3 regions of the Peribacillus sp. NPDC060253 genome follow, and region 3 is predicted to be linked to each of the others. Evidence: riboswitches for the same ligand, from Rfam matches in the RefSeq annotation. Region 3 holds a riboswitch; each other region holds the start of a gene.
The links. Region 3 has a riboswitch for S-adenosylmethionine ahead of ACFWE9_RS12165 (O-acetylhomoserine aminocarboxypropyltransferase/cysteine synthase family protein). Riboswitches for the same ligand answer to the same signal wherever they lie in the genome.
Positions count from the first base shown of each region.

Region 1: linked by a shared signal. The riboswitch ahead of mtnK (S-methyl-5-thioribose kinase) and the one ahead of ACFWE9_RS12165 (O-acetylhomoserine aminocarboxypropyltransferase/cysteine synthase family protein) in region 3 are both predicted to bind S-adenosylmethionine.
Region 2: linked by a shared signal. The riboswitch ahead of mmuP (S-methylmethionine permease) and the one ahead of ACFWE9_RS12165 (O-acetylhomoserine aminocarboxypropyltransferase/cysteine synthase family protein) in region 3 are both predicted to bind S-adenosylmethionine.

Region 1 is NZ_JBHXAS010000019.1:22,381-26,419, forward strand. It holds gene ACFWE9_RS07505 (pyridoxal phosphate-dependent aminotransferase) at 1-402, opposite strand, end outside; partial or broken gene ACFWE9_RS07510 (nitrilase-related carbon-nitrogen hydrolase) at 502-927, shown strand; SAM riboswitch class I at 999-1,153, shown strand; gene mtnK (S-methyl-5-thioribose kinase) at 1,228-2,430, shown strand; gene mtnA (S-methyl-5-thioribose-1-phosphate isomerase) at 2,445-3,491, shown strand; gene ACFWE9_RS07525 (LCP family protein) at 3,630-4,039, opposite strand, start outside.
Region 2 is NZ_JBHXAS010000061.1:3,711-7,749, forward strand. It holds gene mmuM (homocysteine S-methyltransferase) at 1-644, opposite strand, end outside; gene mmuP (S-methylmethionine permease) at 634-2,028, opposite strand; SAM riboswitch class I at 2,112-2,214, opposite strand; gene ACFWE9_RS16065 (flavin reductase family protein) at 2,431-3,039, opposite strand; gene ACFWE9_RS16070 (alpha/beta hydrolase) at 3,060-3,668, opposite strand; gene ACFWE9_RS16075 (ring-cleaving dioxygenase) at 3,668-4,039, opposite strand, start outside.
Region 3 is NZ_JBHXAS010000038.1:4,732-8,770, reverse strand. It holds gene ACFWE9_RS12165 (O-acetylhomoserine aminocarboxypropyltransferase/cysteine synthase family protein) at 1-1,081, opposite strand, end outside; SAM riboswitch class I at 1,187-1,292, opposite strand; gene ACFWE9_RS12160 (thioredoxin family protein) at 1,442-1,750, opposite strand; gene ACFWE9_RS12155 (toprim domain-containing protein) at 1,754-2,119, opposite strand; gene gcvH (glycine cleavage system protein GcvH) at 2,211-2,591, opposite strand; gene ACFWE9_RS12145 (arsenate reductase family protein) at 2,689-3,045, opposite strand; gene ACFWE9_RS12140 (acyl-CoA dehydrogenase family protein) at 3,184-4,039, opposite strand, start outside.

The DNA of each region.
Region 1 (4,039 bases), on a different contig from region 3:
GGAAAGATAATCAGGATAGCCGGGATCAGGAACCAGAATCGTATCCCCAGGATTCAATAAACATTGTGGCAATTCCACAAGTCCTGCCTTTCCACCAAAGAGAATCGCGACTTCGCTATTGGGATCGAGCTTGACCCCATATTCACGTTCATAAAAGACAGCGGCAGCATCTTTTAAATATTGATGCCCACGGAACGGTGAATATTTATGATTAATCGGTTTTTCAGCGGCTGCCTGTAGACTTTTCACAATATGCTCAGGTGTCGGCTGATCAGGATTTCCCTGACCTAAATTAATGACATCATGTCCTTGTGCTGTAATCGCATTGACTTTTGCGACTAGAGAGGCAAAAAACTGCTTGGGCAGTTCCTGAAGCAGTCTTGATTTTTCAAATTGCAACATTTTTACACCTTCTCTGAAATTTCTTGAAATTCTAGTCACAAATGATATATGTTTATCATCGTCTTGTAAAGCATTTTTTACATGTGGTGGTTTTATACAATGAAACGGAAAATAGCCTGCCTCCAAATCGATATTGCCTTTGAGCAACCAGATATCAACTTTTAGGTTGCAGAACAACGGATCGAAAAAGCTGCACGATCAGAAGCCGATATCTTTATTTTACCAGAGCTTTGGACAACCGGATACGACTTGACCAGGTTAAATGAGATTGCCGATCACTGGAGACCCCTATTGATTAGCCGTGCCGTCGAAAACCACGTATATGTTGTAGCCGTGAATCGTTCAGGTACGGATGTCAAAAATATATTTGCCAGACATTCCTTGATTAAAGATCCATGGGGAGCTATCGTAAGTGAAGCCGGAGATGAAAACGAACTGTTGCCAGGCACGCTGGACTACAAGAAAGTTTCGAAAGCTCGCAACAAAATACCTGTTTTTGAAGATCGCCGTCCGGATTATTATTAATTTCCCCATTGACAAACTATTTAAAAAGTTGTTATTATTTTCCCGAAGATTAAAATTTCAGAAAACATATACTCTTATCAAGAGCAGGCTGAGGGATAAAGGCCCTATGAAGCCCAGCAACCGACTGTAATACCATTGTGAAATGGGGCGGATTCACCGCCGGATTTTGAAATCCGCAGAGCACGGTGCTAATTCCACCAGAAAACTTTTTTCTGGGAGATAAGAGGTCCGAAGCTAAAACTTCTGCCTCTTTCTTAATGAAAGAGGCTTTTTTATTCTTAAAATGTGGAGGGGAAAAGAATGACTCAAAACCATTCAAATTTTAAAATATTAACAAATGAAACAGCTATAACCCTTGCAAAAAAACTAGGGTTGGTCAATTCAGATGCCAGTTTAAACTGTAAAGAAATCGGCGATGGCAACTTAAATTACGTTTTTCATATTACTGACACAGCCACAAATAAAGGGATAATAATCAAACAAGCGGTCCCTTATGCCAAGGTACTTGGCGAAAGCTGGCCGCTGACTTTGAAAAGGGCTGCCATTGAAGCAAATGCACTTATTCATTTCAAAAGCTATTGCCCCGAATTCGTACCGCAAGTATATTATTCGGATGAACAGCTTGCCATCACAGTCATGGAAGATTTATCACACTTAAAAATCGTAAGGACGGGATTGATTGATGGTGATCCCTATCCATTGCTTTCACAACATATTGGTGAGTATGTTGCAAAGACGACATTCTTCACTTCCGATTATCATTTAGAACCACCTGCGAAAAAAGAAGTGGCCCGTCACTTCACGAATCCAGAGCTCTGCAAAATCACCGAGGTCTTTATTTTCACGGATCCATTTTTCGAGGAGCTCCCAGGAGATTTCGAGGTGGAATTGACTGATGCCGCCAAAAAGATTTGGAATGATCAAGAAGTGATACTCGAAGTCGCTAAGCTGAAACAAAGCTTTGAAACCGAGCAGGAAGCCTTGCTTCATGGAGATTTACATACTGGAAGTATATTTGCAAGTAAAACTGAAACAAAGGTTATAGATCCAGAATTCGCTTTTTATGGCCCCGTCGGTTTTGACCTAGGCCAATACACCGCCAACCTTCTCTTTCAGGCAGTCACACGCAATGCAGCTGGGAAAGAAGAGATTTTCACATACCTCCATGAATTTTGGAATGCCTTTGAAGAAACATATACTGAACTTTGGAACACCCAAAATAAAAGTCCCTTCCGCCATGTGAATGGTTATTTGACCTATTTACTGACTAAATTCAAAAGAGACGCATTCGGTTTTGCCGGCTGCGAACTGATTCGGAGAACAATCGGCCTTTCTCATGTTGCAGATTTAAATGTCATTGAAGATAAAGAAACAAGGATCGCAGCCAAAACGATAACATTGGAGATTGGTGCACGTTTAATTAAAAAACGGGATGAATTGGATGTTCCAGCAATAATTGAAGCGTTGAAGCAACATACACTGCCATCTTATACAACCCTTTAAAAGGAGACCTATACATGACTACGCTAGCGCCATTACCATATTCGGTACAATGGGATGATACCCATATCACCTTATTAAATCAACAAGGCCTTCCATCCATCACTGAATTTATTAAACTTCATTCAGTTGATGATGTATATGACAGCATTTTAACATTAAAGGTACGCGGGGCCCCAGCAATTGGACTGACTGCAGCATTCGGGGTAGCACTGGGTGCCAAACAAGAAACATCCACGGAATTAGGGGAATTCAAAAAAAATGTAATGAGCCATATTGAGAAGCTTGCCTCTTCCCGGCCTACTGCAATCAACCTTTTTTGGGCATTAAAGAGAATGGAGAACATATTAAATGCAGCACAAAGCATTTCGACTGCCAAAGAAGCACTGGTATCGGAGGCCAAAGCCATCTTTACTGAAGATGAAGAAATGTGCAGGAAAATCGGGGAACATGGATTGTCCCTATTTGCTAAAGGCGATTCCATTCTAACTCATTGCAATGCCGGTGGAATCGCCACTGCCCGGTATGGCACGGCCTTGGCTCCCTTTCACTTAGCTAAAGAAAGGGACTTTCCGATAAAAGTGTACGCTTGTGAAACCCGACCAGTCCTCCAAGGGGCCCGTTTGACCGCTTGGGAACTGATGCAAGCCGGTGTCGACGTCACCTTAATTTCTGATAATATGGCAGCCCATACGATTCATCAGAAACAAATCAATGGTATTATAGTTGGGGCCGATAGGATTGCGGCAAATGGAGATACAGCCAATAAAATCGGGACATTGGGATTGGCCATATTAGCCAGGCATTATGGTATCCCTTTTTATGTGGCCGCTCCATCAACCACATTCGATCTTTCTATCGAGTCAGGTACATCCATCCCAATCGAAGAACGGAATGGAGCTGAAATCACTTTCATTCAAGGTGTACGAATCGCCCCGGAAAATGTAAAGACATTCAATCCAGCCTTTGACGTAACACCTAATCATCTAATTACCAGCATTATTACGGAAAACGGAATCATTCAACCGGATTTTGTCAAAAACATTCCACTTTATGTTAAGTGATTCAGGCTTCATTTTATTGACGACTAAAAAAACGAGACGGATATCCGTTCTCGTTTTTTAACTTATTGATTTATTCTTGCGAGGTGTATTATAAAATTATAGCATGATCAACTTTATATGATGTTTTCGAAGGAATCCCTACTTTGAAAAGAAATCTTGAAGTGCCTTCTTATTTTTAGCGTAGTCCATTTCCAACACGGCTCCGGTCTCTGGATATACTTCATCTTTAAAGCTTCCTTCCACTGGGATCCTTAAAGTTTCGACGGTGTCTGGTGTATGAAAGACGACTTTTGGACCCATTTCCATTATCGTTTTCAATCCAATATCCGTATCTAAATATGAAAGGCCTTGTTCGATTATTTCAGGAAGGGCTACCATCCCTTCAAAGGATGAGATTTGGTTTATAAATCCTGTTTTTAATTGAACCATTACTTCTTGTTGACGTTCTACCCTTCCAAAATCACTTTCATCGTCATGTCTAAAGCGGACATATTTCAATATTTCCTCACCATGTAAAACATTTTCACCAATGCTTGCTTGAATGCTCA
Region 2 (4,039 bases), on a different contig from region 3:
CACTCCTGCAGCGTTGTACCGTCACTTATCGCTTTCTCATTTTTCAAAGAAAACGATAGCCAAGCATACACATCTGGATAATCTTTCAATAATGAATCCAATACTTTTGCTTCTTGCTGGGAAGGAATCGTTTCAAATGCTAATAGATCAGCTCCTGCTTCAATTAAAGCTGATATTCTTGAGCGATGAAAATCCGCTAAAGTTTCATCTGAAACACCATAGTTTCCTATATACTCTGAACCATCTGCAAGGAAAGCCCCATAAGGTCCAACGGATGCAGCGACCAATGGCTTAGGTCTAATCGTTTGATTTTCTTCCTTCCAAAAATCATCCCTTGCTCTTCTGGCAAGTAACACCGTTTTCTTTATTAACTCCAAAGCCTCTTTTTCTTGTATTCCACGGAAGGCGAAACCTTCAACAGTAGCTTGGTAACTTGCCGTTATCGCACAGTCTGCTCCAGCACGAAAATAGTCAGAGTGAACCTGATAAATCACTTCTGGATTTTCAATTAATACACGTGCAGACCACAGGGGATCATCCAAATCACACCCATGCCTCTCAAGCTCTGTAGCTAGAGCTCCGTCCAAAATCATGACTGAATGATCTCGTAAAATAGCATCAATCGGATTCATTTTATTCTTCATGACCTTCTCCTCTTTTCTTTATAGTTTGTGTTAGATAATAACTTCCATAGCAAAATAAAATAAATGGAATACCACAATATAGTGCTATTCGTTGTTTAGGATCAAATGCTATTCCTATGCAAGAAGCAAGACATAGCATGAAGGAAACGATTGGTACGAGTGGATATAATGGTGTACGATAAGCCAAATCATTTACTGAATTTCCTTCTTTTATAAATCGTCTGCGAAAAAGAAGCTGTGACGCGCTAATACTCATCCAAACTATAACCACGGCTAGACCCGAAATGGATACAAGCACTATGTATACAGTATCCGGAGCAATAATACTCGAGAACAGGGCTAAGCCTCCGCCCAACATACTGAAAATGACTGCATATATTGGAACACCCCGTTTTGTCAATTTTGCAAATATTGGGGATATAGTTTTTTTATCTGCAAGTGACCAAAGCATTCTGGATGAGGCATAAAGTCCTGAGTTTGCAGCAGACAAAATGGCAGTTAAAATAACAAAGTTCATAATATCCGCTGAATATGGCACTCCAATACGTTCAAGAACTGCTACAAAAGGGCTCTCTAATACGCTTGCATCCGAAATAGGCAATAATGCGGATAATACGACGATGGTTCCTACAAAAAAGATAATTAATCTCCATAATGTCATACGGATTGCCTTTGGTATCGTTTTTTCTGGATTAACCGTTTCTCCAGCTGCAATTCCGATTAATTCCGTTCCAGAAAATGCAAAATTCACTGCAAGCATCGTCATTAGAATGGCAAAAGCCCCATTAGGGAATAAACCTGCATGTGTAAAATTGGAAAATAACGGAGCTGATTGCGAATGTATGATGGGAATAAAACCTAGCATTGCCGCTGCTCCTAAAATAATAAATATCACAATCGCAAATACCTTTATAGACGCAAACCAGAATTCGGATTCAGCAAAAAACTTAACAGTCCACGCATTTAAGACAAAAACCAAAATGGCAAATAAAGCGCTCCATATCCAGACATTGATTGAGGGAAACCATCGCTGCATCAACAAACCTGCAGCCGTGAATTCCGAACCCAGTGCGACAGTCCAAGTTAGCCAGTACAACCAGGCTACTGTATACCCTGTCCCAGGTCCTATGTATTTCGCTGCATAGCTATGAAATGCACCTGTCTCGGGCATTTGCACTGCCAGTTCACCTAAACATAACATGACTAGATAAACCACTAATGCTCCAATCAAATACGAAAGGATTGTACCAAACGGGCCAGCCTGTTGAATCGTATAACCCGAACTTAAGAATAAACCAGTTCCAATCACCCCGCCAAGCGATAGCATTATTATATGACGTGCTTGCATTTCCCTTTGAAAATTATGCTTCCTTTTGTTCCCCATTCTTACTCTCCTCTATCTTGCATCCAGAAAAAACGAAAACGCACTCTAATAAAGAGTGCGTTACTGACAAATAAAAACGTTCGGTCTTATCTATCAAGGTTTCACCCCCTGGAATTAGCACAGTGTCCTTGTAGACCTGTTGCTGAGGTTTCATAGGGCCAGTCCCTCCACCTCTCTGGATAAGAAATTATTTTTTATAACTCTATCAACCTATGAAAAAATTGTCAAGTTTTGTTTTGGATAGTAAAGACTTCCTTTAAATTCCTACAAGTTTGATTCCCTGGCATAGTATGAAAGGATTGCTTGTTTTAGGACAGTCGTTCACCATATTTGATTGGAGTTAATACTGGTTTAACAAAAATGGCGACATCTTAAAAGATGTCACCATTTTTTTCTTTTTCCTTAAGGCCGTTCTATTTCAAATAATTCCCCTAGTTTGGTATAAGTATGACCCGCTAATCTTGCTACAGGTTTTAGCCCATTCTGGTCAATTCGGCCATTATGGTAAATATCTTGCTCTATATGATAGCAGACTATTTTTCCTATCAATAAATCACAACCAGGTTTATTCTTGGAACCTGCCAATGGTATCGCATGCTCTAATATACATTCAAAGCGTACCTTCGCTTCTTGCAATCCTGGTACGGATACCTTATCACTAACCGCCGGCGTGAAATTAGTAAGACTCAATTCACTTTCGTCCGGTGGGAGTTCCTTCGCTGTTCGATTTGCATCAGCAACATTGTTTTCATCAGTGATATGAACAACGAATTCACCCGATTGAATGGCATTTCGGGCTGTATCCTTTGAAACTCCTTCTTTCCGTTGAATAGATATGGAAATCATTGGAGGATTGGAACTGACGATATTAAAAAAACTGAACGGCGCTATATTGATTGTACCGGTTTCGGATTGTGTAGTAACAAGGGCTATAGGTCTCGGTATTATGCTTCCAGTCAAAAACTTATAATTTTCCCGTTCAGTCAGACTTTCAGGATTAACTGAAATCATCTTCATTCCCTCTTTCATTCTTATAAAAATTTCTGTTGAAACCATGAACCTGCTGCCTCAACCTCTGAACGTGTTAACTGATGCCCGTAATTTTCCCAATGAACATCCACCGTAGCACCAGCTTGCAGTAAAAGTTGATTAAGTTCTTCCGTTTCTTCTGCAGGGCAAATCGGATCGTTTTTACCTGCAGCAATAAAAACAGGTATATCCGAGAGGGACGGTAATGCAAGCCCGCGTCTAGGCACCATTGGATGATGAAGAATCGCTCCCTGTAATACCCCTTCGAAATGGAACATCAAACTTGCCGCTATATTGGCACCATTAGAATAACCTAATGCTACCACTTTGTCACGATCAAAGTCATATTTTCCGGAAGCTAAGTCCAAGAACTCATAAAGCTCCTTCGTACGGAAGATCAAATCTTCTTCATCAAAAACCCCTTCAGCTAACCGGCGGAAATATCGAGGCATTCCGTTTTCAAGTACATTTCCCCGTACGCTCAATACGGATGAACCCGATGAAACCATTTCCGCTAACGGCAAGAGGTCTGTTTCCGTTCCTCCCGTACCATGTAAAAGCAATAGTAAAGGTGCCTCCGGATTACTTCCTTTTTGAAAAATATGCTTCATCATTTATCCTCCTCCAGTACTCTCGGCACTGCCGGCAGTAACGTTTTCTCCATGATTCCCCTTTTTTCTTCCAGCCATGGCGGCAGCATTAATTTACTACCCATCGTTTCCTTTGTCTCATCATGAGCAAATCCAGGTGGATCTGTGGCAACTTCAAAGAGAATGCCTCCATCCTCCCTGAAATAAATGGCATCGAAGTATTGACGGTCTTTAAAGGGTGTCACTCCATAACCATGGTTACCGATATGCTCTCTCCACTCTTTATGATCTTCATTATCGATCGCACGCCATGCAAGATGATGGACAGTTCCCACTCCGATTTCCCCATTTGGCAAAACTGATTTTTTAACATCTATCAAATTTCCGATATC
Region 3 (4,039 bases):
CAACCGAATTGATAAGTTTTGCTCCGGCCTCACGGTCACCTTGTATTCCGAAGGTCACAACCGCTCCAGCTCCCTTAGGCAAGTATTTATCTGCAAGGGCTTTATCCGGATGATCCTCATTAGCAGGATATGAAACCCAGGTCACAGCCGGTTGATTTCTCAAATATTGAATGACAGACTTGGTGTTCGAGATATGCTCTTTCATTCTTACATGCAGCGTTTCAAGTCCAAGCGTAAACTGAAATGCACTTTGGGCACTTAACGAAGGGCCTAAATCACGAAGTAATTGCACACGGGCTTTTGTAATAAAAGCAGCGGGTCCAACTGCCTCCGAGTACACGAGACCATCGTAGCTTGGATCAGGCTCGGTAAAGCCAGGGTAGTTTGGCGAGTTCCAGTCGAACTTCCCTCCGTCCACAATGACACCGCCTAATGTCGTTCCATTACCCAATAGCCATTTTGTAGCAGAGTGGATGACAATATCCGCTCCAAAATCAATGGGTCTGCAAAGATATGGTGTAGCGAAGGTATTATCGATAATTAAAGGTATGCCGGCATCGTGGGCGATATCCGCTACTGCTTCGATATCTAAAACCCTCAAGCTTGGATTTCCAATTGTTTCAGCAAATATGGCTTTTGTTTTTGGCGTAATCGCCCTTTTAAAATTTTCAGGGTCATCAGGGGAGACGAATTTCACTTTAATCCCATATTTAGGGAGAGTATTTTCAAAAAGATTATACGTACCACCATACAATGTAGAGGCTGAAACAATCTCATCCCCTGCACCGGCAATATTTAAGATTGACAGGGAAATGGCCGCCATTCCGCTTGCTGTTGCCAATCCGCCGATCCCGCCTTCCAATAAGGCCATTCTTTCCTCGAAAACGCTGACCGTGGGGTTATGGAGTCGAGAATAGATATAGCCATTCTCCTTTAAGCCAAATAAATTCGCTGCATGGTCGGTGTCTTTGAACAAGTATGCATTGCTTTGGTAAATAGGAACTGCACGGGCACCTGTTTCATCAGCTTGCAGACCACCATGAACACTCAATGTTTCGAAACGCAACTTTTTCTCTGACATAGGCTTTCTCCTCTTCTTCTATCGATTTAGTTGGAATTATAATAAAACCGGGAAATCCATTGAATAACAAAAAAACCACTTCCACAAGAAGAGGTTTTCATACACACCTCATCTTCCAGAGCCAACACTCTGCTGGAATTAGCACCGTATATAAATTTATACCGGTTGCCGGGCTTCGTCGGGCCAGTCCCTCCGCCACTCTTGATAAGAACTATTAAATTCAGCAGTTACTTTCTTAATTCAAAATATAGCATTTTACATTTATCCAGTCAATGAATAGTTAGAATATTCTTTGTTTTATTTAGATTTTGGCCCTTACCTATACAAAGCTAAAAAACCAACCCGTAACTGGTTGGTTTCTTAGCTAATTTCCTTAAGCAATCCATACAAATAAGGAACGGATTGAAAGGCATATATTTTTTTGTACAGCTTTCCTTCTTTGAAAAGCAATAAACAAGGGACGCTTTCAATTTCATACGATTCCGCAAATGCTTGAACATAATTCATGTTCATTTTGCCTGCCTTAAAATCCGGGAAAAGTTCCAATGAAATCGTCAGCATCTTGGAAGCCACCTGACAGGTACCACATAAAGGCGTATATAAATATAAGCAAAAGGTTTCCCCTTTTTCAACAGCAAGCTGACACTCTTCTTCTTTCCATTCCCGCATCAATTAGTCGTTCACCCTTTGACTTAAATATTTCATTTTCACATTCATATTGGCAGATAAAAGGACAGTTGCGATATGATGTTCGGGCGAGCTTTCCACTTCCTTGTACATTTTATTAATGTACAAGTGGTTCGCTTCCGGCATTTCCCTCCGGAATTGCTTCCGCAGCTTTTCTCCTGATTCATCTGCGTCAAAAAGGAGATAGACATCACGATCCATTAATTCATCAACAAATTCATCTAGCTTAGTTAATGATATGGTTCCATTCGTACATCTTATTTCCACATCTTCATTTAAAACGGAGGCAACTTTTCTTCTATCGGAACTGCCTTCTACAATGATCACTTTATCGAATTCGCCGCATTCCATGTCATCACTCCATCTCACGAATTATGTGCGCAACTGCCATATCCAAAATGAAAAAGAGAGCAGGCCATTATCTGGCCCCCTCTACTTCGCTTTAACCGTTAATCAAGCTCTCATATTCTTCAGCGCTCATCAGGTTTTCAATATCACTGCTATTTGCTGGTTCCAGCACGATCATCCATGCTTTTTCAAAAGGAGATTCATTCACATACTCAGGGTTGTCACTTAAATCATCGTTCACTTCAACAACCTTGCCACTGATTGGAGCATAAAGCTCAGAAACGGTTTTAACGGATTCAACACTTCCAAATGGCTCGTTCGCTTTCAATTCATCCCCGACCTCTGGAAGCTCGACGAAAACGATGTCCCCAAGTTCGGACTGGGCAAAAGCTGTTATTCCGATGCGGACTGTTCCATCTTCCGTTTTGACCCATTCATGTTCTTTAGTGTAACGAAGTTCTTTTGGCGTTGTCATTATTAATTCCCTCCATATGTACATCTTGTTTTATCTATTACATTATAAGGTAGAACTTTGTTTTAAGTAAGAAATTAACCAAATATTTTGTGTAATTTTAGTTCCAAGCCTGTTCGAATTGCTCTTCTTTGAAACCCACTGTCACTTTAGTGCCATCCGTTACAATCGGTCTTTTTAGCAGCATGCCATCAGTGGACAATATATCAAGCATCTCTGTTTCAGAAGCTTCTTTCAGCTTATCCTTTAACCCGAGCTCCCGATATTTTTGACCGCTAGTATTGAAAAACTTCTTCAACTCTAATCCGCTGTTTTTATAAAGTTGTTCGATTTCAGTTCGAGAAGGTGGATTTTCCGCTATATGGATCGCTTCATATTGCAGTTCATGACTATCCAACCACTTCTTCGCATTACGGCATGTGCCGCATTTTGGGTACCAATATAATGTTAATCCCATCATTTCACCACCTACCAATAGAATACCCGTTTTCACCACGCAATACAACGAAATGTCCTTTGATTTTCCAACGTGATTTCATCAAAGCAAAGGGAATGCCTATTACGGGCATTCCCTTTTAAGATTTCAATTTATTTCTTAAAGTGCGTATTTTTCCGTTTCGATAACCTTAACTGAAGCTTCACGTTTTTTCGCAATGACATTGATTGGATTGTGTCTTGTCAGCTTGCGAAGCGAAGAAAGCATGATGCGAAGAGTATCGCCTGTTTCTACGGCAATTAACGTTTCCTTTGCATGCTGCTCTATTTCATTGAAAGCTTCTTGAACGAAAATTTCAGTGTAAAGGACTTTTTGTTTGTTCTTCTCCAGCCCGGTGGCCGCAATGGCTTTTTCCGTACGTAATACCACCGATTCTGCAGCATATGCAAGAGATGCTATATCAGCAATGTTGGAGAGGATTTCTTGTTCCTGATCAAGTCTTGTTCCGTATTTCTGTGCAGCAAGACCAGCTGCCAAAATACCGATTTTCTTGGCGTTTCTAACAAGCATTTTTTCTTGTGCCAATGGCTCATCGCCAGGTTCCTCCGGCATCATCATCATTAATTCCTCTTGCAGGCCTTGAGCTTTTTGAAGAAGCGGCAATTCTCCTTTAAGTGCTTTTTTCAGGAAAGTTCCCGGGACAAGCAAGCGATTGATTTCATTTGTGCCTTCAAAAATTCGGTTAATACGGGAATCACGATAGGCTTTCTCAATTTCATATTCCTGCATGAAACCATAACCGCCATGAAGCTGCACGCCTTCGTCCGTTACGTAATCCAATACTTCAGATGCAAAGAATTTATTCAAAGAACACTCTATTGCATATTCAGCGATTGCTGCTGCCATTGATTTACCATCTTTCACTTGTTCATCCGTCAACTTGCTTTGTCTTTGATCATAAAGACCAACGGTACGGTATACTGAGCTTTCTGCTGCATAGATTTTAGAAGCCATT